3 regions of the Janibacter alittae genome follow, and region 1 is predicted to be linked to each of the others. Evidence: riboswitches for the same ligand, from Rfam matches in the RefSeq annotation. Region 1 holds a riboswitch; each other region holds the start of a gene.

The links. Region 1 has a riboswitch for cobalamin ahead of V1351_RS05280 (VWA domain-containing protein). Riboswitches for the same ligand answer to the same signal wherever they lie in the genome.
Region 2: it holds a riboswitch for cobalamin, as region 1 does, so the genes downstream of both, V1351_RS01110 (hypothetical protein) here and V1351_RS05280 (VWA domain-containing protein) in region 1, are expected to answer to the same signal.
Region 3: it holds a riboswitch for cobalamin, as region 1 does, so the genes downstream of both, V1351_RS10550 (hypothetical protein) here and V1351_RS05280 (VWA domain-containing protein) in region 1, are expected to answer to the same signal.

What each region holds. Positions count from the first base shown of each region.
Region 1 covers NZ_CP144913.1:1,080,653-1,088,367, forward strand. Annotated here, with positions in the region: gene V1351_RS05260 (adenosylcobinamide-GDP ribazoletransferase) at 1-199, opposite strand, end outside; gene cobA (uroporphyrinogen-III C-methyltransferase) at 196-963, opposite strand; gene V1351_RS05270 (cobyrinate a,c-diamide synthase) at 960-3,506, opposite strand; gene cobO (cob(I)yrinic acid a,c-diamide adenosyltransferase) at 3,512-4,126, opposite strand; gene V1351_RS05280 (VWA domain-containing protein) at 4,126-6,249, opposite strand; cobalamin riboswitch at 6,302-6,443, opposite strand; gene cbiE (precorrin-6y C5,15-methyltransferase (decarboxylating) subunit CbiE) at 6,450-7,673, shown strand; gene cobM (precorrin-4 C(11)-methyltransferase) at 7,670-7,715, shown strand, end outside.
Region 2 covers NZ_CP144913.1:227,473-235,187, reverse strand. Annotated here, with positions in the region: gene V1351_RS01140 (DUF47 domain-containing protein) at 1-375, opposite strand, end outside; gene V1351_RS01135 (hypothetical protein) at 625-1,176, opposite strand; gene V1351_RS01130 (enoyl-CoA hydratase/isomerase family protein) at 1,231-1,953, opposite strand; gene V1351_RS01125 (ABC transporter substrate-binding protein) at 2,019-3,086, opposite strand; gene V1351_RS01120 (ABC transporter ATP-binding protein) at 3,083-3,886, opposite strand; gene V1351_RS01115 (FecCD family ABC transporter permease) at 3,889-4,941, opposite strand; gene V1351_RS01110 (hypothetical protein) at 4,931-5,770, opposite strand; cobalamin riboswitch at 5,812-5,987, opposite strand; gene V1351_RS01105 (S8 family peptidase) at 6,065-7,715, shown strand, end outside.
Region 3 covers NZ_CP144913.1:2,195,296-2,203,010, reverse strand. Annotated here, with positions in the region: gene V1351_RS10565 (ABC transporter ATP-binding protein) at 1-433, opposite strand, end outside; gene V1351_RS10560 (energy-coupling factor transporter transmembrane component T) at 430-1,578, opposite strand; gene V1351_RS10555 (hypothetical protein) at 1,588-2,547, opposite strand; gene V1351_RS10550 (hypothetical protein) at 2,547-3,875, opposite strand; cobalamin riboswitch at 3,962-4,096, opposite strand; gene ileS (isoleucine--tRNA ligase) at 4,363-7,674, shown strand; gene V1351_RS10540 (CidA/LrgA family protein) at 7,706-7,715, shown strand, end outside.

The DNA of each region.
Region 1 (7,715 bases):
GTCCCGCGGCGACGAGGGGTGGCAGGCCCAGCTCGACACTCGCCGCCACGAGCCCGGCGCCGAGTGCCAGCGGCAGCACCGCGACCGGGGCGAGCAGCAGCGCCGCACGAGCCGTGCGGGCATCGAGGGTGACCGTGCCGCTGGGGATCCTCGTGAAGGTCCCCAGGGCGAGTCGCAGCCCGTCGCCGGTCGTGTTCACCCGAGGTCCTCCATGCCGGCCAAGGCTGCCACGACGTCCCCGATGACGGTGATCGCGGGCGGGGCGATCCGCCCTTCGTCGGCCACGGTGGCGATCCGGGACAGGGGCGCCCGGACGACCCGCTGGTCCGGGCTCGCGCCGTCGGCGATGGACGCGGCGGGGGTGGCCGGGTCGAGCCCGGCGTCGACGAGCGCCTGTGCGATCGGGCCGAGGGTGGCCACGCCCATCAGGACGACGATGGTCAGCCCGGAGGTGGCCAACGCCGCCCAGTTGACCTCGCTGCGCGGGTCCTCGGGGGCGACGTGCCCGGAGACGACGGCGACACCCTGGGACAGACCGCGGTGGGTGACCGGGATGCCCGCGAGGGCGGGCACCGCGAAGGCCGAGGAGACGCCCGGGACGACCTCCACGGCGATGCCCGCCTCGGTACAGACCTGCCACTCCTCGCCGCCGCGGCCGAAGAGGTAGCCGTCGCCGCCCTTGAGGCGCACGACGGTCCGGCCGGCGCGGGCGTGCGTCAGGAGGATCTCGTTGATCCGCTCCTGCGGGGTGAACTCGCCGCGCGGGATCTTGCCGACGTGCACGACCTCCGCTTGCGGGGCGTGCTGGGCGATGGCGGCCAGCGGTGCGAGCCGGTCGGTGACGACGACGTCGGCCACGGCGAGCGCGTCCCGGCCGGCGAGGGTGAGCAGGCCCGGGTCGCCGGGACCGCCGCCGACGAGCAGGACCCGTCCGGTGGGTGTCGGTGGGCTGCTGGTGCTCATGCGGTCCTCGTGTGCTCTCGTCGGGGCAGGATCCGACCCAGCTCGCGCAGCAGGCCGTCGATGGTGTGCGGGTCACGGACGGCGATCCGCACCCACGAAGGGTCCAACCCGGGAAAGGTATCCCCCCTGCGCACCGCCCACCCAGCAGCCCGCAGGTCCTCGCGCACGCCGGGGCCGACCCGGGCGAGGACGAAGGGGGCGTGCGTCCCGGTCGTCGGGACGCCGAGCCCGGCCAGCCCGGCGGTCAGGTGAGCGCGCCACCGGGTCAGCTCGTCGGCGGCCTGATCGGCCTCGGCCCGGGCGTGCGGGGCGGCCGTCTCGGTCATCACGCGCAGCGCGAGCGAGCCGACCGACCAGTGCGGCTGGTGGCTCGCGAGGGTCGCCACGAGGTCCTGGTCGCCGGCGACGTAACCGGCCCGGACGCCGGCGACGGCCCACGTCTTGGTCAGCGAGCGCACGACGAGGAGGCCGGTGAGGTCGCCGGGGATGAGCGACTGGGTCTCTCCGGGCACGGTGTCCATGAAGGCCTCGTCCACGAGGAGTACCCGCCCGGCCCGCACGAGTGGGCGAAGGGCGTCGGCCCGGTGGAGAGCGCCGGTCGGGTTGGTCGGGTTGCCGATGACGACGAGGTCGGCGTCGCCGATCTCCTCGATCGTCTCGGCGGTGAGTGCGAAGTCGTCCTCAGGGCGCAGCAGCACCCGGCGAACGGCGTGCCCGGCAGCGACGAGGGCGGCCTCGGGCTCGGTGAACTGCGGGTGCACGACGACGGCGTCGCGCGGGGTGAGTGCGCGGGCCAGCAGGGTGAAGGCCTCGGCACCGCCGCTGGTGGGGAGCACCTGCTCGCGGGCCAGACCGTGGCGGTTGGCGATCGCGTCGCGCGCCCGGGTGGCATCCGGGTAGGTCGCGACAGAGGCCAGCTCGTCGACCAGCGCCGCGGCCAGCCACTCAGGCGGCTGGGTGAGCCGGACGTTGACCGCGAGGTCGATCAGGTCGTCCGCGACCTCGACGTCCCCGTGGTGACGCAGCGGATCGCCGGTGTCATCCCCCTTCGCCTCCCGATACGAAGTGCTGCTGGCTGCACTTCGTTGAGCCAGCAGCACCTCGTGGTGCTGCTGGCCATACGAACTAGAGCCTGCAGCACTTCGTCGGGGGAGGGAGGCGACGAAGGACGCGGCCAGGCCGGGGGAGCCCGCCCAGTGGGTGTGCAGGTAGGACGCGACGAGGGTCGCGCGGCCGGTGCCGGCGGGGTCCAGGGCGAAGCCTTCCTCGCGCCCGTCGAGCGACCACGCGGCCGGGGACCCGGCAACGGGAGTGGTCCGCGTGCGGTGGAACTCGTGGCCGGTGACGCGGGTGCCGCCGGGGCCGAGCACCGAGTCGGTCACCGAGACGGCCTCCCGGTAGCCGAGGGTGAGCCGGCGCCCCATGGCCGCCCGGGCCGGCACCGCACCGACCATCGGGTGTCCCTCGAGAGCCTCGGCGAGGTAGAGCATGCCCGCGCACTCGGCCACGGTCGGCAACCCGGCGGCGACGGCTGAGCGGATCTGCTCCACGAGAGGGCGGTTCGTCGCCAACGAGCGCGCGTGCACCTCGGGGAACCCCCCGCCGAGATACAGTCCGCACGTCCCCTCGGGCAGCGACTCGTCCCGCGCGGGGTCGAACTCCACCACCCGGGCCCCGGCCGCCTCGAGCAGCTCGACGGTCTCCGGGTAGCGGAAGGTGAAGGCCCGCCCCCCGCCGACCGCGACGACCGGTCGGCTCGCTCCGGCCCTGATCTGGGAGGAGACGACGAGCTCGGGCGACCACGGCTCGACCTCCAGATCGGGTGCCGCATCGGCCGCCGGAAGCAGCGCGTTGAGGTCGATGTGCTGCTCGGCGATGGTCGCGATGTGGTCGAGGGACGCTGCGGCCGAGGAGCGTTCGGCTGCGGGGACGAGCCCGAGGTGTCGCGAGGGGACGTGCATCGCGGCGTCGCGGGGGAGTACCCCCCGCACGGGGACCCCGACGGCCTCGACGGCGCGCCGGGCCTCCTGGCCGTGCCGGGGAGTGCCGGCCTTGTTGAGCACGACCCCGACCACGTCGAGCCGCGGGTCGATCGTCGCGAGCCCGTGCACGGTGGCCGCGACGGTCCGGGAGGTGGCGGAGATGTCGACGACGAGCACGACGGGGGTCCGCGTCAGGGCGGCGACGTGCGCGCTCGAGGCGAAGCCGTCCGTGCCCAGCCGCCCGTCGAGCAGACCCATGACGCCCTCGATGACGGCGATGTCCGCGCGGTGGGGGTGCGTGGCGCCGCGGGCGAGGAGGGGAGCGACCCTCCCTTCGCCCACGAGCCACGGGTCGAGGGTGCGGCTCGGCCGCCCGGTCGCCAGCGCGTGGTAGCCGGGGTCGATGTAGTCGGGCCCAACCTTGGCCGGCGCCACGGCCAGGCCACGGCGGGCCAGCGCCGCCATGACCCCGACCGCGATCGTCGTCTTGCCGTGCCCGGAGGCCGGGGCGGCGACGAGCAGGCGGGGAAGGGGGGTGCCCACCGGATCCGACGGCGACACCACACTCACCACTCGATGCCCTTCTGACCCTTCTGCCCGCGGTCGAAGGGGTGGGCGATCTTCGTCATCTCGGTGGCGACGTCGGCGATCTCGAGCAGCTTCGGGTGCGGGTCGCGGCCGGTGATGACGACGTGCTGGTAGCCGGGTCGGTTGGTCAGGGTCTCGACGACGTCGTCGACGTCGACCCAACCCCACGTGAGGACGTAGGTGAACTCGTCGAGCACGTAGACGGTGTGCGTCTCCTGCGCGAGGCGGCGCTTGATCTCCGCCCACCCCTCGCGGGCATCGGCCGCGTGGTCCTCCTCGGTGCCGGCCTTGCGCGACCAGGACCAGCCGGAGCCCATCTTGTGCCACTCGACGGGACCCCCTTCGCCGGTCTCCTCGTGGACGCGACCGAGGGTCTTGTAGACCTCCTCCTCGCCGATCCGCCACTTCGCGGACTTGACGAACTGGAAGACGCCGATGGCCCACCCCTGGTTCCAGCCACGCAGTCCCAGCCCGAAGGCGGCGGTCGACTTGCCCTTGCCGGTGCCGCCGTGGACGACGACGAGCGGGGAGTGGCGGCGCTGGCGCGTGGTCAGTCCGTCGTCGGGGGTGATGGGCGTGCGTCCCTGGGCCATCAGGCGGCGCTCCTTCGGGGGCTGGTGCGGTCGGTGACGATCTCGACGAGGCCGCTGGCGGCGACCTGCTCGAGGGGGATGTGCTCGGCGCCCATGCGCCCGGCGAGGTCGGCGGCCAGGCCCATCCGGAAGCGTCCGGACTCGCAGTCCACGACGACGGTCTCTGCCGTCGATCCCCAGGCGTCGGCGATCCGCTGGGCGCGCACGAGGGCGTCCGTGCCGGCCGTCGCCCGACCGTCGGTGACGATGACGACGAGGGCGCGTTGGGTGCGGTCACGCACCCGTTCACGGGCGACGACCCGGGCGACCTCGCTCAGGCCCTCTGCCAGGGGGGTGCGGCCACCGTGCGGCAGGTCGGCCAGCCGTGCGGCCGCGGCGTCGACGGATGAGGTCGGTGGTAACGCGACCTCGGCGCCGGTGCCGCGGAAGGTGATCAGCCCGACCCGGTCGCGCCGTTGGTAGGCGTCCAGCAGCAGGGACAGCACCGCGGTCTTCACCTCGCTCATCCGCTTGCGGGCGGCCATCGAGCCGGAGGCGTCGACGGCGAGCAGGACGAGGTTGGCCTCCCGGCCGCGGGTGACCGCGTGGCGCAGGTCGGCGCCGGTGACCCGGGCGGGACCGAGTCCGGTCGCGCGGCGTGCCGCGGAGGCCCGCAGGGTGGCGGTCAGGTGGACGGGTGAACCCGCCGGCTCCTGCCCGGTGGGGTGGACGCCGACGGTGCGACCGCGCGGGGTCAGGGCGGGGGAGCGGCGCCCGGACGGGCCCGCACCGACTCCGGCCAGCTCCAGCCGTCGTGCGCGGTAGGGCTGCTCGGCGCTCGCGGTCCCCACCGGGGCCGCCATGCCGCCGGTGGGCGCGGAGTCGTCCGTCTCCTCGGGTCCGGACTCGGGCGAAGGGGGGCCCTCCCGGTCACTCGACACCTCCTGCTCGGTGCTCGACGAGGCGGGGTCCGGATCGGCGCTGTTCCCCCGTGGCGGGGACGTCGGGCCGTCCGTGGTGCTGCTCCGGCCGTCCTGTCCGGTGGGCCGGTCCTGCGGCGGCGTGTCCTGGGGGTCGTCGCCGTCGCCGTCGTCAGGGGCCTCGCCGCCACCGGGCGGGTCGTCCTCGGGCTCCTCGTCGAGCAGTCGGTCGAGCAGGTCCTCGTCCAGCCCTGGCGCGTCGAAGGGGGCCCGGCGCCGGCGGTGCGGCAGCGAGAGCAGTGCCGCGGCGCGGATGTCCGCGCGGGTGACGCTCTCGCGGCCCTGCCACGCGGCGTGGGCGGCGGCGGTGCGGGCGGTGACGATGTCGGCACGCATGCCGTCGACGTCGAATCCGGCACAGACGCGGGCGATGGTCTGCAGCGTGCCTGCGTCGAGACGGACGTGGCGCACCGCTTCGCGGGCCGTGGCCAGGCGCTGGGTCAGCTCGGCCTCGGACTCGGCGAACCGCGCTGCGAAGCCCACCGGGTCGGCATCCGAGTCCAACCGTCGACGTACCACCTCCGCCCGCTCGTGCGGGTCGCGGCTCGCGGCGACGTGCACGGTCAGGCCGAAGCGGTCGAGCAGCTGCGGGCGCAGCTCGCCCTCCTCGGGGTTCATCGTCCCGACGAGGGTGATCCGGGCAGGGTGCGAGATCGAGACGCCGTCGCGCTCGACGGTGTTGCGCCCCATGGCTGCTGCGTCCAGGAGCACGTCGACGAGGTGGTCGTGCAGCAGGTTGACCTCGTCGACGTAGAGGATCCCGCGGTGCGCCTCGGCGAGCAGGCCCGGCTGGTAGGTGGCCTCTCCCTCACCGAGGGCGCGGCGCAGGTCCAGGGAGCCGACGACGCGGTCCTCGGTGGCGCCCACCGGCAGCTCGACCAGGCGCGCCGGCCGGGTGGTGGACGGACCGGAGTGCGGCCCGTCGGGGCAGTCCTCGCTGCGCTCGGGGTCGCACCCGAAGCGGCAGTCGCGGGCCACGTGCTGCTCGGGCAGGACCGAGGACAGGGCACGGACCGCGGTGGACTTGGCGGTGCCCTTCTCGCCCCGGACGAGGACACCGCCGATCTCCGGGGCGATGGCACTGAGCACGAGTGCGGTGGTCAGCTCGTCGGCGCCGACGAGGGCGGTGAAGGGATAGCTGGGCATGGAGCCGGGACGGGTCACTGGTGCCTCCTGGCGAGTGTCCGCGCTCGCCGTACGACGTCGCCGGGCGGGTTCGCTCCGACGAGCGCAGACCGATGTCCTGGCTTGGCCCACGGGGCCTTCACAGTGGCGGGACCGCTCCGGATTCGCACCGGATTCCTCGGTTGGCTGCGCCGGACGTCAGCATGCCACAGGTCGGGGTGGGCCTATGGTTGGCGTCCGTGATCGACGTCGTGGGTATCGGTGATGACGGCTGGGTCGGCCTGGACGAGGGCAGGCGCGGCCTCGTCCGCGACGCCACCACCGTGCTGGGGGGCCGCCGGCATCTGGCCCTCGTGGCCGGACACACCGCCGCCGGCGCCGATCTGGTGGCCTGGCCCAGCCCCCTTCGCCCGGCACTGCCCGGTCTCCTCGACACGGCCGCGGGCCGCGGCGCCGTCGTCGTCCTCGCCAGCGGCGACCCCCTGCGCTCCGGCATCGGGACGACCCTGATCGAGCTGCTCGGGGCCGACCGGGTGCGCATCCACCCCGCGCTCTCCGCCGACACCCTCGCCCGAGCCCGGCAGGGCTGGTCGGCCGAGGAGACCAGCGTCGTCACCACCGTCGGCCGTGACCTGCGCGCGGTGCTGCCCCACCTCGCGTCCGGGGCGAGGATCGTCGTGCTCTGCTCCGACGGTCTCGACCCGGCTCGCCTCGGGGGGCTGCTGACCGAGCACGGATGGGGCGCAACGCAGCTCACCGCGCGATGGCACCTAGGCGGTCCGGACGAAGGAGCCCTCGCCACCCGCGCGGACGCCGTCGCCGGTGCCACCGCCGACCTCGTCGTGTGCTGCCTGCAGGTGCGTTCTGAGGATGCGGCGGCCATGTCCTCGGTCGGCACGGTGCCGGGCCGCGCCGAGGACTTCGTCGCGCACGACGGGCAGGTGACCAAGCGCGACGTGCGAGCCAGCGCCCTGGCCCGGCTGCGACCGACCCCCGCAGCGCACCTGTGGGACCTCGGCGCCGGCAACGGCACGATCGCCCTCGAGTGGTGCCTGGCCGCCGACCGGGCCACCGCGACCTGCGTCGAGCGGGACGAGGCCCGCGCCCAGCGCATCCGCGACAACGCCGCCGCGCTCGGCCTCGCCGGTCGGGTCGAGGTGCTCCACGACGACACCGCGACCACCGACCTGACGACCCTGACACCGCCCGACGCCGTCTTCGTCGGCGGCGGCGGGAACGAGGCGCTCCTGACGAGGGCGTGGTCCTCCCTTCGTCCCGGCGGTCGTCTCGTCTCCCACGCCGTCACGCTCGACGGCGAGGCCGTCCTCGTCGGTGCGCACGCGTGGACCGGCGGCGACCTGACCCGTCTGACCGTCGAACGGGCCGTCCCCCTGGGACGCCACCTCTCGTGGACGCCGGCTCGCGCCGTCGTCCAGCTGGCCGCACTCCGAGGAGAGTCATGACCGTCCACTTCATCGGCGCCGGGCCCGGCGCCGCCGACCTGC
Region 2 (7,715 bases), 850 kb from region 1:
GGTGATCTCGGGCATGAGGCCGTTCATCCGGTAGAGCACCACGGTCTGGCCGACGGACTCGATGTGGTCGGTGCAGTCATCCAGCGCGGCGGCCAGCTCGACGATGTCGGTGTGGTCGAAGGGGGTGACGAAGCTGGAGTTCACCTTGTGGATGATCGCGTGGGTGGCCTCGTCGGCCTCGTGCTCGATGTCCTTCAGCCGGGGTGCCAGCTCCTCACGCTCCGCCGGGCTCGCCCCGAGCATACGGGTGAGCATCTCGGCCGCGGCAACGGCATGGCGGGCGCTGTCGGCGAGGAGCTGGTAGAAGCCGTCATCTCGTGATTTTGCTCGTAGGAAGCCCACTCGTTCTTGTCTCCGGATCGGGGGGGAAGTCACGCTGTCGGTCCCAGCCTAGAACCGTCACACCACTTCCACGCCATCGGCACGCGCCCCACGACAGGAGAGAGTGCGCCGGGCCGGGAGCGCCTCACGGCGCACGGCCGCTCGTAGCGGCGATTTTTGGGACCCGGGGCTACCGCGGCCCGGCGCACTCCCCCACCCTAACGGCGACCAAGGTCACGATGTTCCCCTTTCGCATCTGCCGGGGCTCTTGCGTGGTGAGGGGCCGTCGGGACTGGGGAGCAGTCAGGCCAGGTGGCCGCTGCGCCACAGCCGCGCACTCGCCTCGAGGTTCTCGGCAGTGCCGATCATCGCCGAGGCGGCGGTGACATTGCCGTCCTCCAGGTGCGCCCGGCCGGTCGCGATCACCCGGCAGAAGGCGGCAGCCCGCTCCAGGGCGATCGCCAGGTCCCCGTCGAAGACGCCGGAGAGGATCCGGTCGGACAGCTGGCGCATCTCGTCGACGCCCGGCGGCTCGACGACGCCGGCGATGACGTGGCTGACGGGGGCGACGGTCATGCCGGATCCGTACTCCCGGGCGGCCTCCACCGGCTGGCGCTGCACCCACTCACGCAGCAGGTACATCCGCCACAGCGCGCCCGGCAGGCTGCGCGCCGGCCGGTCGGACCACAGCTGGGCCAGGGTGTCGATACCCAGCTCGTCCACGAGACGCACGAGCCGGTCGGTCGTCGCTGGATCGGCTCCGGAGCGCCCGGCCTCGACGACGGTCACGGCGGCCGCATGGGCTGCCTCGGCCGCCTCGGCGGGGTCGGGGAGCGTGCCTCCGTAGGCCTCCATGGCGTCGGGGCCGAAGTGGAGCGGTCGCCGCGGCCTGCCGGGATCGACCACGACTCAGCGCCGCTGCCGGTTGAGCAGTGCGCGCACGAGCGTGACCGCCTCGGACTGGGACAGCTCGGTGCGCGAGGTCTCCCAGGAGGCATGCAGCAGACGGCGCATCTCTGAGTTGGCCCAGAGGTGCTTGCCGCCGAGGTTCTCTGCGGCATCGCGCAGGGCCGACGACACGTCACCGTCCGGCGCGAGCTCGGCGATGCCCCAGCTGTCGGCCGTGGCCGCATCGAGCGTGCGGCCCCCCAGCCCGAAGGAGAGTGCGCGCTGCTGACCGATCGCTCGCGGCAGCAGCCAGGCCAGCCCCGGGTCGGGGGCGCCGGTTCCTCCCTTCGGCGGGACACGGAAGCAGGCGTCTGCGGAGCAGAAGGCGAGGTCCCCGGCGAGGACGAGGCCGAGACCGGAACCGGCCGCGAGCCCCTGGACGCCGACGAGGACGAGCTTGGCGGAGGAGTTGAGCAGGGTGAAGAGCTCCTCGAGGGCGGCCGCGAGCTCGAAGACGGCCGTCGTCGGGTCGTCCGCCTGCTCTGCCTCACTCGTGTCCGACCCGACGCAGAAGTCAGCGCCGTTGGCGGTCAGCGTCAGGATGTCGACGTACGGGTCCGCGAGGGCGCGCTGGACCTGCTCGTGCAGCTCGCGTGCCATGCCGAGGTCGAGTGCGTTGCCGGCCTCGGGCCGGTCGAGCACGACTCGGGCCAGGCGATCGGATGCTTCGTACGTGACTCCCACACCCTGAACCATAGCCACCGCGGCCTCCGGAGCGCACTCCCCTGACGTGGTGCCGGGGTTGCTGCTCACGGCCGGAGGTCGTGGGTCGGCTCGATGTCGGTTCCCGGGGCGAGCCCGTGGTCCTCGAGAGCCATCCGCAGGTGCTCGGCCGCATCGATGTTCAACGGGCTGGATGTCCAGGCGGAGATGGGCAGGTTGAGGTAGCGCTTCTCCCGCACGGCCGGGAGGTCCTTCGTCGCCGGGTTGGACTCGAGCACCCTGACCTTGTCCTGAAAGCTCTGCCCGGAGTAGTCCACGAAGGCGAAGAAGTCGGGTTCGGACGCGACGAGCCGTTCCCAGGAGACCTCCGTCCACGTGTCCTGGACGTCAGCGGCGGCATTCTTCGCGCCGGCCGCCTCGATGATCGCCTGCGGACCGCCGAAGGCTCCGCTGGTGAAGATGTCCTTCGTCCCGGAGTCGAAGAGGAAGACGGTCGGGGTCTTCGTCGCCCGGGGCAACCCGTCGAGGGCATCGAGGCGGTCCTTGATGTCCGTGGTGACCTCCTCGGCCACGTCGTCGCGTCCGGTGATCTGCCCGAGGTTCTCCAGGTCCGCGTAGAGCGCCTCCCACGGCGGCATCGTCCCGCGGGCACCATCCGCCTGACGGCAGCTCTCGGAGAGCACGTAGGGGGCGATGCCATGGTCCCTCAACGCATCCGGTGTGAAGTTCTTCTCCTCACTGAACCCGTAGTTCCACCCGGAGACGACGACATCGGGCTTCGTCGCGATGGTGTTCTCCATCGTCGGGTAGTCCTTCGACGCCACGGGCAGGGCGTCGACGACGTCCTGACCGTAGGCCACCGACAGCGTCTCGTTCGGACCGTCGACTCCCGTCACCCCGGCGATCTGGTCCTGCGCGCCGAGGGCGAGCACCATCGCGACCATGTTGCCGTCGCCGGTGACCAGGAGCCGCTCCGCGGGCGAAGGGAAGGTCTCCTCGGCTCCGCAGTTGGTCACCGTGACCTCCCCCTTCGTCTGCGCGGCCGAGGGGTCTCCCGCGCCGCTGCCGCATCCGGCGAGGAGACCGCCGAGGACGGCCACGGCGGCGGCGCGCACGACGCGGCGGGGTGCCGGGCGGATGGGGCTGGAGGTCATGAGACTGCCTTTCTCTGATCGGCGAGCACGGGTGCGCCGGCGCCGAGGACGAGGTGGGCCCGGCCGGTGACCGGATCCGTGAGGTGGGCCGCGTCGACGTCGAAGACGCGGTGGAGGGTGGTGGGGTCGAGGACGCTCGTGGGTTCTCCGACGGCGAACAAGCGCCCCTCGTGGAGCACGGCGACCCGGTCGAAGTGGGCGGCGGCCAGCGACAGGTCGTGCACGGCCGCGAGCACGGTGGCGCCCAGCCCCCGGATGGTGTCCATGAGCTGGATCTGGTGGTGGATGTCGAGGTGGTTCGTCGGCTCGTCGAGGACGAGCAGGTCGCTGCCCTGGGCGATCCCGCGCGCCAACATCACCCGGCGTCGCTCACCCCCGGACAGGTGCTGGCAGGGACGGTCGACGGCGTGGGCCATCCCGACGGCGGCGAGCGCATCGAGCACGACGGGTTCGTCGGACGTGTCCGTCACGGCCCACGGGGGCCGGTGCGGGATGCGGCCCATGGCGACCATCTCGCCCACGAGCAGGTCCTCCGGCGGCGCGTCCTCCTGGCCGACGTGGGCCAGCCGGGTCGCGCGCTGCCGCGGGGAGAGGGTCGACAGGTCGGCCCCGTCGATGTGCACCGTGCCGGCCGTCATCGGTCGCAGTCCGATGAGCGAGCGGATGAGGGTGGACTTCCCGCTGCCGTTGCGTCCGACGAGGGCAACCATCGACCCTCGCGGGATGTCCAGGTCGACCCCGGAGACGATCGTTCGTCCGTCGATGCCGCAGGCGAGGCCCCGCGCGACGAGGTGGTGCATCGTCAGCCTCCCGAGTAGGTGTAGTGGCGCCGGCCGAGGAGCAGCAGGAAGATCGGTGCACCGACGAGGCCGGTGACGACGCTGAGGGGGATCTCCTGGGGGCGCACGATGACGCGCGCGGCGATGTCGACCCAGAGCATGAAGAAGGCTCCGCCGAGGGCGGCCACCGGCAGCACCGCGCGGTGCAGGGCGCCGACGAGGATGCGCGCCAGGTGCGGGATGACGAGACCGACGAAACCGATCCCCCCGGAGACCGCGACGAGGACGCCGACGAGAACCGAGACGAGGACGAAGAGGCCGACCCGCAGGCCCTTGACCGGCACGCCGAGGCCCGCGGCGACGTCCGGCCCTGCCGCGAGCGCATCGAGCCAGGAGTGCAGGCTCATCAGGATCACGCCCGCGATCGTCACGGCGATGACCGACGGGAGGATCTGTTGCCACACCGTCCCGGAGAGGCTGCCGAGGAGCCAGAAGAGCACTGACTGCGTCGCCTTCGGGTCGGCGCTGAAGAAGACGAGGAAGCTGGAGACGGAGGAGAAGGCGGCGGACATGACGACGCCGGTGAGGATGAGGCGAAGGGGGGTGATCCCACCCTGGGCCATGGAGATGCCGAAGACGAGGACGGTCGCCATGAGGGCCCCGGCGAGCGCCCCGAAGGAGAGCGCCCAGATGCCCAGACCGCTGAAGACGCCAAGGACGATCACGAGGGTGGCTCCGACGCCGGCCCCGGCGGAGACGCCCAGCAGGTAGGGGTCGGCCAGCGGGTTGCGCACCAGGGTCTGCATGCAGGCCCCGGCCAGAGCCAGACCCGCACCGACGACCATCGCCATGAGCACACGCGGTGCGCGCAGCTCCCAGACGATCGTGTCGTAGGTGGGGTCGGCGCCCGGCACCCCGGTCAGTCTGGAGCGCAGGACGTCGATGACACCGGAGACGGACAGGGGCTCCGAGCCGAAGGCCAAGGAGACGACGGCGCTGACGAGGGTGCCGGTGAGCAGCACGACACACAGCGCCACCAGCGGCAGGCGCCGTCCGCCGGGGCGGTCATGAGACACCGGGCACCCCCAGGGGCAGGTCGGTGCCGCGGGCGGCTGCCGTGGCGTGGCGGATGATCCGGGTCATCCGCTCGTCGGGATCGATGTCGGGGCAGGTACCGCAGGCACCATGGCGCCGGCCGAGGCGGATGAGACAGCAGACGTTGCGCTGGTGCACCAGCGCCGGGCCGGTGGGCACGTCGATCTCCTGCAGGTCGACGAGCGGCCGTCCGCCCGGCCAGGCGGGAGCACCGAGAAACGCGTCCGCGAGGTCGGCAAGGTGGCGTTGGCGCTGCGGCGGGGTGCGGCGGTACAAGGTCGCGAAGGTCCCGGCACAGGAGGCGGCGATGCACCCGTGGGCGACGCGTTCGGTGATCCGGGACACCTCCCGGACAGCGGCCACGATCGGCCCCAGGTGAGCGGTGATGATCTCGCTGGCGGCGTCCTGCGCGGTGCCGACGTGGGTGGCGCCGGTGACCGGGGGCGCGACGCTGACCGTGTGTCCGGACTCGTCGAGCTTGACCCGCCAGGCGGAGTGGTCCATGTCCGGCACCGCCGAGGTCTGCACCCATGCGCCGATGGCAGCCAGGACGAAGCGGCCCGCGTAGTGCTGCAGCCCGCACGCCCCGCCGACGGCGAGATGACGCGTGGCCAGGCCGGCGCTGTAGGCGGCGACCAGGTCGGACACGAAGGGGATCTCGGTCAACCGGGTCACCGGATGCCAGCCGACGAGGCCGCTCGGTGGATCGAGGTCAGGGGTCAGGGTCAACGGCGCGCGCGTCGGTGCAGCGCGCAACAACTCACAGGCCTCCGCCACGAGGGCGGGAGGCGCGGGGACGGCAGAGCCCACGGTTCTCCAGAAGCATCAGGGGCCCGAATCGCGAGGCCCGGTCGGATGACGGTGAGCCAGCAGGTTTTCGGACTCGGGGTCGTCCCGACGGAGTTCCTTCCCGGGCTGGCAGCCCAGTGGTTCACACTCCGTCAGTCACCCTCACCGCTGCGCGACAGTTCCGGATTCGCACCGGATTCCCTTGCACTGGTGTGCGTCTGACTCACCACGGACCATAGCAGCGACTCCGCCCGCCACCGACGGATCCATCCGTAGACTGCCTCCCGACCGGTTCGGACGAAGGGGGCAGCACAGATGCGTGGACGACGCACCCGCACCGCAGGGGCGCTCGTCGCCGCACTGGCCGTCTCGCTCGCCGGTTGCTCCCTCCTCGGTGAGGACCCCCCTTCGCCATCGGGGACGACGACGTCCACCGCGTCGTCGGGCTCGCCGGAGAGGGATCTCGTCGAGACCCGGGCCCAGCCGGCCGAGGGGCGCGACTGGGTCGTCCTCGTCGAGGACCCGACGGACACCGATCGAGTCGCCGACGAGCTCGAGGGGTCCGGCCTCGCCCTGACCTCGCTCAACCGGGGCATCGGCATGGTGACGCTGCGCAGCACCGACGACGACGTCCGCACGGTGGCCGAGGACGTCGACGGGGTGGTGCACGCGGTGACCGACCAGAGCGTCGGCTGGTCCCCCGAGGAGGAGCCCACCCCCACCGCGGACGACACCTCTCCCGCGGGCAGCACGCTGCGCCCTCCACCTCCCCCCGAGGGCGGCGACCCCTTCGACGGGTGGTTGTGGGGCATGGCCGAGATCAACGCCGCCCGGGCGCGATCGGTGACGACCGGGGATCCGGACGTGCGCGTCGGGGTCATCGACACAGGTGTCGACTCCGGCCATCCCGATCTGGTCGACCGCGTGGACGAGGAGCGCTCGCGGTCCTTCGTCACCGACCTGCCCGGTCTCGACGGTGCCTGCGAGCACGACGGGTGCATCGACCCCGTGGGCAGCGACGACAACGGGCACGGCACCCACGTCGCGGGGACCATCGCCGCCTCCGCCAACGGGCTCGGCGTACAGGGGGTCGCACCCGAGGTCGGCATCGTCGACCTGCGCGCGGGCCAGGACTCCGGCTACTTCTTCCTCGGTCCGGTCGCCAATGCGGTCACCGCCGGCGCGGCGCAGGAGCTCGACGTGCTCAACATGAGCTTCTACGTCGATCCCTGGCTCTACTCCTGCCCGGGCGGCGCCCCCGAGGACTCCGCCGCCCAGGCCGCCGTGCAGGACGTGACCATCGAGCTGATGGGACGGGCCCTCGAGCTCGCCCACGAGCAGGGCGTCACGCTCGTCACGGCAGCCGGCAACAACGACCGGGACCTCGCCGACCCCGGCATCGACCAGACCAGCCCCAACTTCGGCGACACGACGCACGAGCGGACGCTCGACGAGGACTGCCGGCTGCTCCCCCTCGACGGGCCGCACGTCGTCGGCGTCTCCTCGATCGACGAGGACCTCACGCGCAGCGGCTTCTCCAACTACACGTCCGACCCCGGCTCGGACGACGTGGCGATCGCAGCACCCGGCGGCGCGGGCGCCGACGGCGGCCTGCCCATCCTCTCGACGGCATCGAGGGACGAGCTGCGCGCCACGGGCCGCGTCGACGACGAGGGCCGGGTGAGCGTCTCCGGCGCCGAGGAGGGGATCGTCCGCAGCTGCCCCGAGGGCATCGGTCAGGGTGAACCCGACCCCGAGGAGACGTGCGGGCTCTACACCTGGCTGATGGGCACGTCGATGGCCGCTCCGCACGTCAGCGGCACCGCCGCCCTGGTCATCAGCGAGCACGGCGGCCGGATGGCTCCCGACGACGTCGTGCAGACCCTGCGCCGCAGCGCCCGCGACCACGAGTGCCCGTCGCTCGGCAGCGACGAGGACGGTGACGGGGGCACCAGTGCCGTGTGCA
Region 3 (7,715 bases), 1.1 Mb from region 1:
GGACGTCGCGCAGGTCGGCGATGTCCATGACGTCCAGGGCCTCCTCGACTCGGCGTCGCATCGTCGCCGGCGCCAGACCGAGCTGCTCCATGCCGTACGCGAGCTCCGCCTCGACGGTCTCGGTGACGAAGCCGGCGAGCGGGTCCTGCCCGACGACGCCGACGACGTCGGCGAGGTCACGGGGGAGGTGGGTGCGGGTGTCCCGGTCGGCGACGAGCACACGGCCGGCCAGGTGGCCGCCGGTGAAGTGGGGGACGAGGCCGTTGATCGCGCCGAGCAAGGACGACTTGCCCGAGCCGGTGCGGCCGACGACGAGGGCGAGTTCCCCCTCGTCGATGGTCAGGTCGACGTGGGAGAGCGCCGGGGTGGCGCTGCCGTCGTAGGTGAGCGTCACGTCCTCGAGGACGACGGCGGGGTCGGGGGCCCAGTTCATGGTCGGCTCCCTTCGATCTCTCGGTGGCGGACCGGATCGGCACCAGCACGTCGGCTGCGGTCACGCTGCCGGCCCAGCGGGGGAGGCGGGGTGAGGATGCCGGGAAGCGTCGCCACGAGCAGCCCGACGGTGAGGATCCACGGCAGCGGGGGAGGAGCGATGGGAGTGAGCGGCATGCTCAGCGCAGCCGGCTCGAGGCTGGCGCTGGCGAAGGCCGCGACCGCGGCGATGACCCCGCACGCGGCGGTGAGGGTCTCCGCGGCACGCCACGGGGACGGCCGGTACACCGTGCGTGTCACGGCGGTGGACCCGCTGGCCAGTCCGAGGGCGCCGAGGGCCACCCCGACGAGGAGCAGGGGCAGACCGAGCCAGCCGGGACTCGTCGCGTCGAGTAGGCCGTAGCTGCCGACGGTCATGGCGAGCAGGCCCCCGAGAGCGAGGCTCCCGGTGACCCGGTGGCGTGCGGGCGAGGTGGCGTTGCGCCGTCCGTACCCGCGCGAGTCCATCGAGGCCGCGAGGGCCATGGACCGCTCGAGGGTGTCCTCCAGGACCGGCATGGCCACCCGCCGGAAGGCCCTGAGTCCCCGTGCCCCGTCGCCGCGCAGCAACCGGGCCCGGTGGACACGGCGCACCGACTCGACCAGCTGGGGCGCGACGCTGATCGCCACGACGATCGCGGTGCCGATCTCCTGCAGCGCCCCCGGCAGGGAGGCCAGCAGACGCTTGGGGTCGGCCAGGGCGTTGGCTGCTCCGATGCACAGGATCATCGTCGCCAGACGCATGCCCTCGAAGATCGCCGCGAGCAGGCCCTCGAGCTTGACGTCGCCGAGCAGGTTGATGCCGGCGGCCCAGTCAGGCAGCTCGATGAGCGGCAGCGGCAGGACCGTGACCTCCCCCCACTTCAGGCCGACGAGCACGTGCAGCACGATCCGCAAGCCGATGATGAAGGCCCCGAGGACGGCGTAGAGCTTGAAGGCGCGCGCCCAGGGGGAGTCGCTGCGGCGCGAGACGACGACGAAGGTCACCGCGCCGGCCGCGATGAGCAGCACGAGCGGGTTGGTCGTCTGGGAGACCGCCACCGCGAGCCCGATGGCCCAGAGCCACCAGGCCCCCGGGTGGATCGCTCGCGGAGTCGAGGAGAGCACGAAGGCAGGTCAGTCCTGCCGACGCCGTGCCATGACGACGGCGCCACCGCCGAGGGCGACGAGCAGGCCACCACCGATGGCGGTCGGGACGAGCGCGCTGCTGCCGTCGTCGGAGTCGGAGCCAGCGGCCGTCGGCGTGGCCCCGTCATCCGAACTGGTCACTGACGGCGAGGAGGCGCTGCTCGAACTGGTGGAGGTCGAGGACTTCTTGTTCTTCTCGTCCTTCGTGTCCTGCCTGGTCTTCTCCTTGGACTTCTCGACCTTCTCTGCCTCCTTGGCGGACGCGGACGTGTTGCCGGAGGCGGACGTGTTGGCGGACGAGGACTCCTTGGCGGGGCTCGTGGCGTCCCCGTCGTCCGACGATCCGGCCGTGGACCGACCCGTCGACGTGCTCTTTCGGGTCGTGTCCGCACTGTCCTGCCCGGTCGTAGCGCCGGAGCCGCCGGTTCGCGGGGTCGAGTTCGATCTCGGAGCCGAGGACGTCGTGCTGGCCGTCGGCTTCGGTGTGGGCTTCGCGGTCGGTGCGGCGACCGTGGGCGGTGGGGTGCCGGGTGCACCGCCGGCGCCGAGGCTCGCCCCGACGACGCTGCCCGGCGCGGGGTCGTAGGAGTAGAAGCCCCGGTTGGAGTAGGTCCACGACCCCCCAGCGGGCGCGTGGTGCAAGGACCAGTAGTTGTTCGTCGGAGGCATCCGTCGGCACGAGGTCTCCGGAGCGCCGTTGATCTGGCAGACGGCGGCACTGTTCGGAGGCGCCACGCGGGTGATGGCAAAGCCAGCCTGCTCGATCGCGGCCCCGGCCGACGATGGATCGCCCGGGGCGCACCGCACCTGGCTGGAGCCACCGAAGTCGACGACGACCGTCACCCCGCTCGTGCCGCTGCATCCGGCCGCCTGGGCGGGTGCGGCCGCGGCCAGGCCGCCCCCCGCGAGGAGGACGGCCGTGCCGAGTCGGGCGATGGCGCGCTGCATCAGTGCTGCGAGGCGGTGCGGCGTCGGACGAGGACGACCAGGGCCGCGGTCAGGCCACCCGCGCCGAGCGCGAGCAGAAGGTTGGGCGTGCTCGCGACGGCGCCGTCGGTCTGGACGACCTCGGGTCGCTCCGGGCCGGTCGTCGTGGTCCCGTCGTCGTTGGTGTCCGTGCCGGTCGTGTCGTCGGTGGGCCCGGTCGCCTCGTCCGTGGGCTCGGTCGCCCCGTCGCCCGGCTCGGTGGTCTCGTCGCCCGGTTCGGTGGACCGGCACTCGAGCGTCGGCGTGGCGCCCGTCTGACCCGCGGCGGTGACGGTCGCGTAGGACTCGTCTGTCTGACCGAGCACCGCCTGGGCGGTGGTGCGGGTGATGGTCCCGTCCGGCTGCGCGTCGGCGCCCTTGGCCGTGGCGGCCTCGAAGTCGGCCCGGTTGTAAGCGATGCCCCCGACCACGGCCGGGGTGTCACAGCCGAAGGTCACGGACTCGACGTAGTCCAGCGCTCGGGCACGGGCATCGGCGCGCCCGGCGAGCCGGAAGGCGACCGCAGCCAACCCGGTGCTGTTGGCGTTGGCGCCCTCGGTGGTCTCGCCGCCACCGACGCCACCGGTCGCCGCCTGGCGGCTCGCGAGGTAGTCAGTGGCCGACTGGACCGCCGTGTCGTGGCCACCGACGGTGTGCAGGGCCTGCACCGCCATCGAGGTCGCGTCGGGGTCGGAGGTGCACGCCTCGTCGCCCGTCTCGTCGGGGTTGTCGTAGGTGAGCCGGAAGCCCCCGTCGTCGCACTGCTGCTCGAGCAGGAACCCCACGGAGGCAGTGGAGGGGTTGACGCCGTCCGCGCGCTCGAGGCCGATGAGCGCGAAGGACTGACCGAGGGTGTTGGAGTAGTCGCCGTACTCCGACTGGTCGGCGAACTGGCCGTTCTCCTCCTCCAGCGACTGGAGCTTGGTGACGAGGTCGACGCCGTTGACGGTGCGCGGATCCAGACCGCGAGCGGTGGCGAAGGTCAGCAGCTTGGCGGTCGCAGCCGAGTACACCTCGTCCTCGGAGCCGATGTAGGTGGCGGAATTCGCGAGGACGTAGTCGCTCGCCGCGGCAGCGGAGTCGCCACCGGAGCCGGCGGCGGTCATCCCCAGGATGGCGTCGATCGTCAGGCCGAGGTCGTCGAAGGACTGGCCGCCGGACTCGGTCACGAGTCGGTCGCCGCCATCGGCGAGCCGCTCGGCGAGATAGGCGACGGAGTCGTCCGGGGCGGCGGCGGACGCCGCCGGAGCCACGGCCAGACCCACGACGCCGAGGGAGGCGGTGAGGGCCAGGGTGGGGAGTGAACGCATGATTGGCGACCTTTCGGGTCGGACCGGTGGTCTGGACCCGGACGCGGTGCGCGTCGGGCTCGACCCGCTGTCCTCGACGGGTTGTGGTGGAGCCTCGCGTCACGACAGGTGGTCCGGCTCGCCGATGGTGGCTCACGGTTGCGGGTCAGCGCCGGAATCACACCGGCTTCCCCAGTCGCGCGCGACTGCCTCCCGGCAGTGCTGTGACCATGGTACCCGGTACCCGCCGACCGGTCCCCGTGCCTGCCCTACACTGGGTGCCCACAGGCGTTCGAGCCGTCATCAGCGGCGAGCCTTCCGGAAGAACGAGTGCCGGCGGCACTTCACTAGACCCGGACGCGTGGTCACGTCACGACCGATCGACCAAGAGCGGTCTCCTCCCTTCGCCCGAAGGGGGTGGACAAGCGGGGTGGTACCGCGGTGGCCTGCACGCACAGGCCGTCGTCCTCGTGGCACTGACCACGACGAGCACCCCGGAGCCGCCGCGATGACCTACCCCAGGGTCTCCACCACCGACGCGACCACCGTCGCCTCCTCCCCGTCCTTCCCGGACATCGAGCAGCACGTGCTCAGGTACTGGGAGGACGACGGCACGTTCCAGGCCTCGATCGACCAGCGCGATCCCGGCACGGACGGGACGAACGAGTTCGTCTTCTACGACGGGCCCCCCTTCGCCAACGGCCTGCCGCACTACGGCCACCTGCTCACCGGCTACGTCAAGGACGTCGTCCCGCGCTACCAGACCATGCGCGGCAAGCGCGTCGAGCGGCGCTTCGGCTGGGACACCCACGGCCTGCCGGCCGAGCTCGAGGCGATGAAGCAACTCGGCCTGAAGACCACGGACGAGATCCGCGAGCTCGGCATCGAGAAGTTCAACGCGGCCTGCCGCGAGTCGGTCCTGAAGTACACCGGTGAGTGGCGCGACTACGTCACCCGCCAGGCGCGCTGGGTCGACTTCGACAACGACTACAAGACGCTCAACCCCGGCTTCATGGAGTCGGTCATCTGGGCCTTCAAGTCGATGTACGACAAGGGCCTGGTCTACGAGGGCTTCCGCGTGCTGCCGTACTGCTGGCAGGACGAGACCCCGCTGTCCAACCACGAGCTGCGGATGGACGACGAGGTCTACCAGCAGCGCCAGGACCCCTCGGTCACGGTCGGTCTGACGATGGACACCACCGGCGAGGACCCGGTGCTCGATGGTGCCCGTCTCCTGGTGTGGACCACGACCCCGTGGACCCTGCCCAGTCACCTCGCGGTCATGGTCGGCTCCGAGATCGACTACGTCGTCGTCGAGGCCCCGGTCCCGGGCGCCGAGGGCGCGAGCGCGAAGTACGTCCTGGCCGAGGCGCGGCTGGGCGCCTACGCCCGAGAGCTCGGCGAGGAGCCCGCCGTCCTCGGGCGCTACTGCGGGGCCCAGCTCGTCGGTCGCACCTACACCCCGCCGATGTCGTACTACGCCGGTCACGAGAACGCCTTCCGGGTCGTTGCGGCCGACGACGCCGTGACGACCACGGACGGCTCCGGGCTCGTGCACACCGCCGGCGCCTTCGGTGAGGTCGACAAGGAGGTCACCGATCGCGAGGGCATCGAGGCGGTCATGCCCGTGGGCAAGGACGGCGCCTTCACCGCACCGGTCACCGACTACGCCGGCCTGCTCGTCTTCGACGCCAACGGGCCGATCATCGATGCGCTCAAGGCGACCACGCGCGGGGAGCAGGCCGACTCGGTCAGCCCCGGCACGATCCTGCTGCGCCGCGAGTCCTACGAGCACTCCTACCCGCACTGCTGGCGCTGCCGCCAGCCCCTGATCTACAAGGGGGTCGAGTCCTGGTTCGTCGAGGTCACGGCGATCAAGGACAGGATGCTCGTCAACAACGAGCAGATCACCTGGGTGCCCGAGCACGTCAAGCACGGTCAGTTCGGCCGGTGGCTGGAGAACGCCCGCGACTGGTCGATCACCCGCAACCGCTTCTGGGGCAGCCCGGTCCCGGTGTGGAAGTCCGATGACCCGGCGTACCCGCGTCTGGACGTCTACGGCTCGTTCGAGGAGATCGAGCGTGACTTCGGCCGGCTGCCGGTGGACTCCGATGGCGAGCCCGACCTGCACCGGCCCTTCGTCGACGACCTCACGCGTCCCAACCCGGATGACCCGACCGGCAGGAGCACGATGCGCCGCGTCGAGGACGTGCTGGACGTGTGGTTCGACTCGGGCTCGATGAGCTACGCCCAGGTGCACTACCCCTTCGAGAACGCGGAGTGGTTCGAGCACCACTTCCCGGGCGACTTCATCGTCGAGTACATCGGCCAGACCCGCGGCTGGTTCTACACCCTGCACATCTTGGCAACCGCCATCTTCGACCGGCCCGCCTTCTCCTCGGTCGTCAGCCACGGCATCGTCCTGGGCAACGACGGGCAGAAGATGTCCAAGTCGCTGCAGAACTACCCGGACGTCAATGAGGTCTTCGACCGTGACGGCGCCGACGCGATGCGCTGGTTCCTCATGTCCAGCCCGATCCTGCGCGGCGGCAACCTCGTCGTCACGGAACAGGGCATCCGCGAGGGTGTGCGCCAGGTCCTGATCCCGCTGTGGAACAGCTACTCGTTCTTCTCCCTCTACGCCAATGCCCTGGGTGGTGGCTACGAGGCGGCCTGGTCGACCGAGTCGAGAGATCCCTTGGACCGCTACCTGCTGGCGAAGCTGCGCGAGTTCGTCGAGGAGACGACGGCCCGCCTGGACGAGTACGACATCGCCGGTGCCTGTGACACCACCCGCTCCTTCACCGATGTCCTGACCAACTGGTACATCCGGCGCAGCCGCGAGCGGTTCTGGGCCACCGGGGAGTCCGGCGAGGACGCCGTCACCGACGCGCAGCGCGCCTGCGACACCCTCTACACGGCCCTGGAGGTGCTCTGCCGGGTCTCCGCCCCCCTTCTCCCGCTGACGACCGAGGAGATCTGGCGCGGCCTGACGGGGGAGCGCTCGGTGCACCTCGCCGACTGGCCGGACGCCCACCAGCTGCCCGCCGACCACGAACTCGTGCAGGCCATGGACGCGGCGCGGGAGGTCTGCTCGTCGGCGAGCGCGCTGCGCAAGTCGAACAAGCTGCGCAACCGCCTGCCCCTGCGCGACCTGACCGTCGTCGTCCCGGACGCGGCGGCGCTCGCCGACTTCGGTGCGATCGTCGCCGACGAGGTCAACGTGCGCCAGGTCAGCCTGCTGGACATCACCGACCCGGCCGCGCAGGAGTTCGGCGTCAGTCAGAGGTTGACCGTCATCGCCCGGGCCGCCGGACCGCGCTTGGGCAAACAGGTGCAGGTGGCGATCAAGGGCTCGAAGTCGGGGGACTGGTCGGTCGCCGAGGACGGCACCGTCACCTCCGGCGGGATCGAGCTGGTGGAGGGCGAGTACACGCTCGAGACCGTCGCGGCCGATGACGAAGGCAGTCAGCGCGCCACCGCGATGCTGCCCGGCTCCATCGGTGGCTTCATCGTCCTGGACACCGAGGTCACCGACGAGCTGGCCGCCGAGGGCCTGGCCCGCGACGTCATCCGCGCCGTCCAGCAGGCCCGCCGCGACGCGGGCCTGGAGGTCTCTGACCGGATCAGCCTGACGATCACGGGTAGCCAGCCGGTGTGGGAGGCGGTGGCCAGGCACCAGAACCTCGTCGTCGAGGAGACACTCGCGAGCCAGTTCGGCTCCGCGCCGACCCTCGAGGCGCTGCCCCTGGCGGACGACGTCGTCGAGGCCGACCTGTCCGGCAGCGAGAGGGTGCGGATCAAGGTGAGCACGCTCTGAGTGGCCGGGCACGACTTGTGACAATGGCCGGATGATCAACG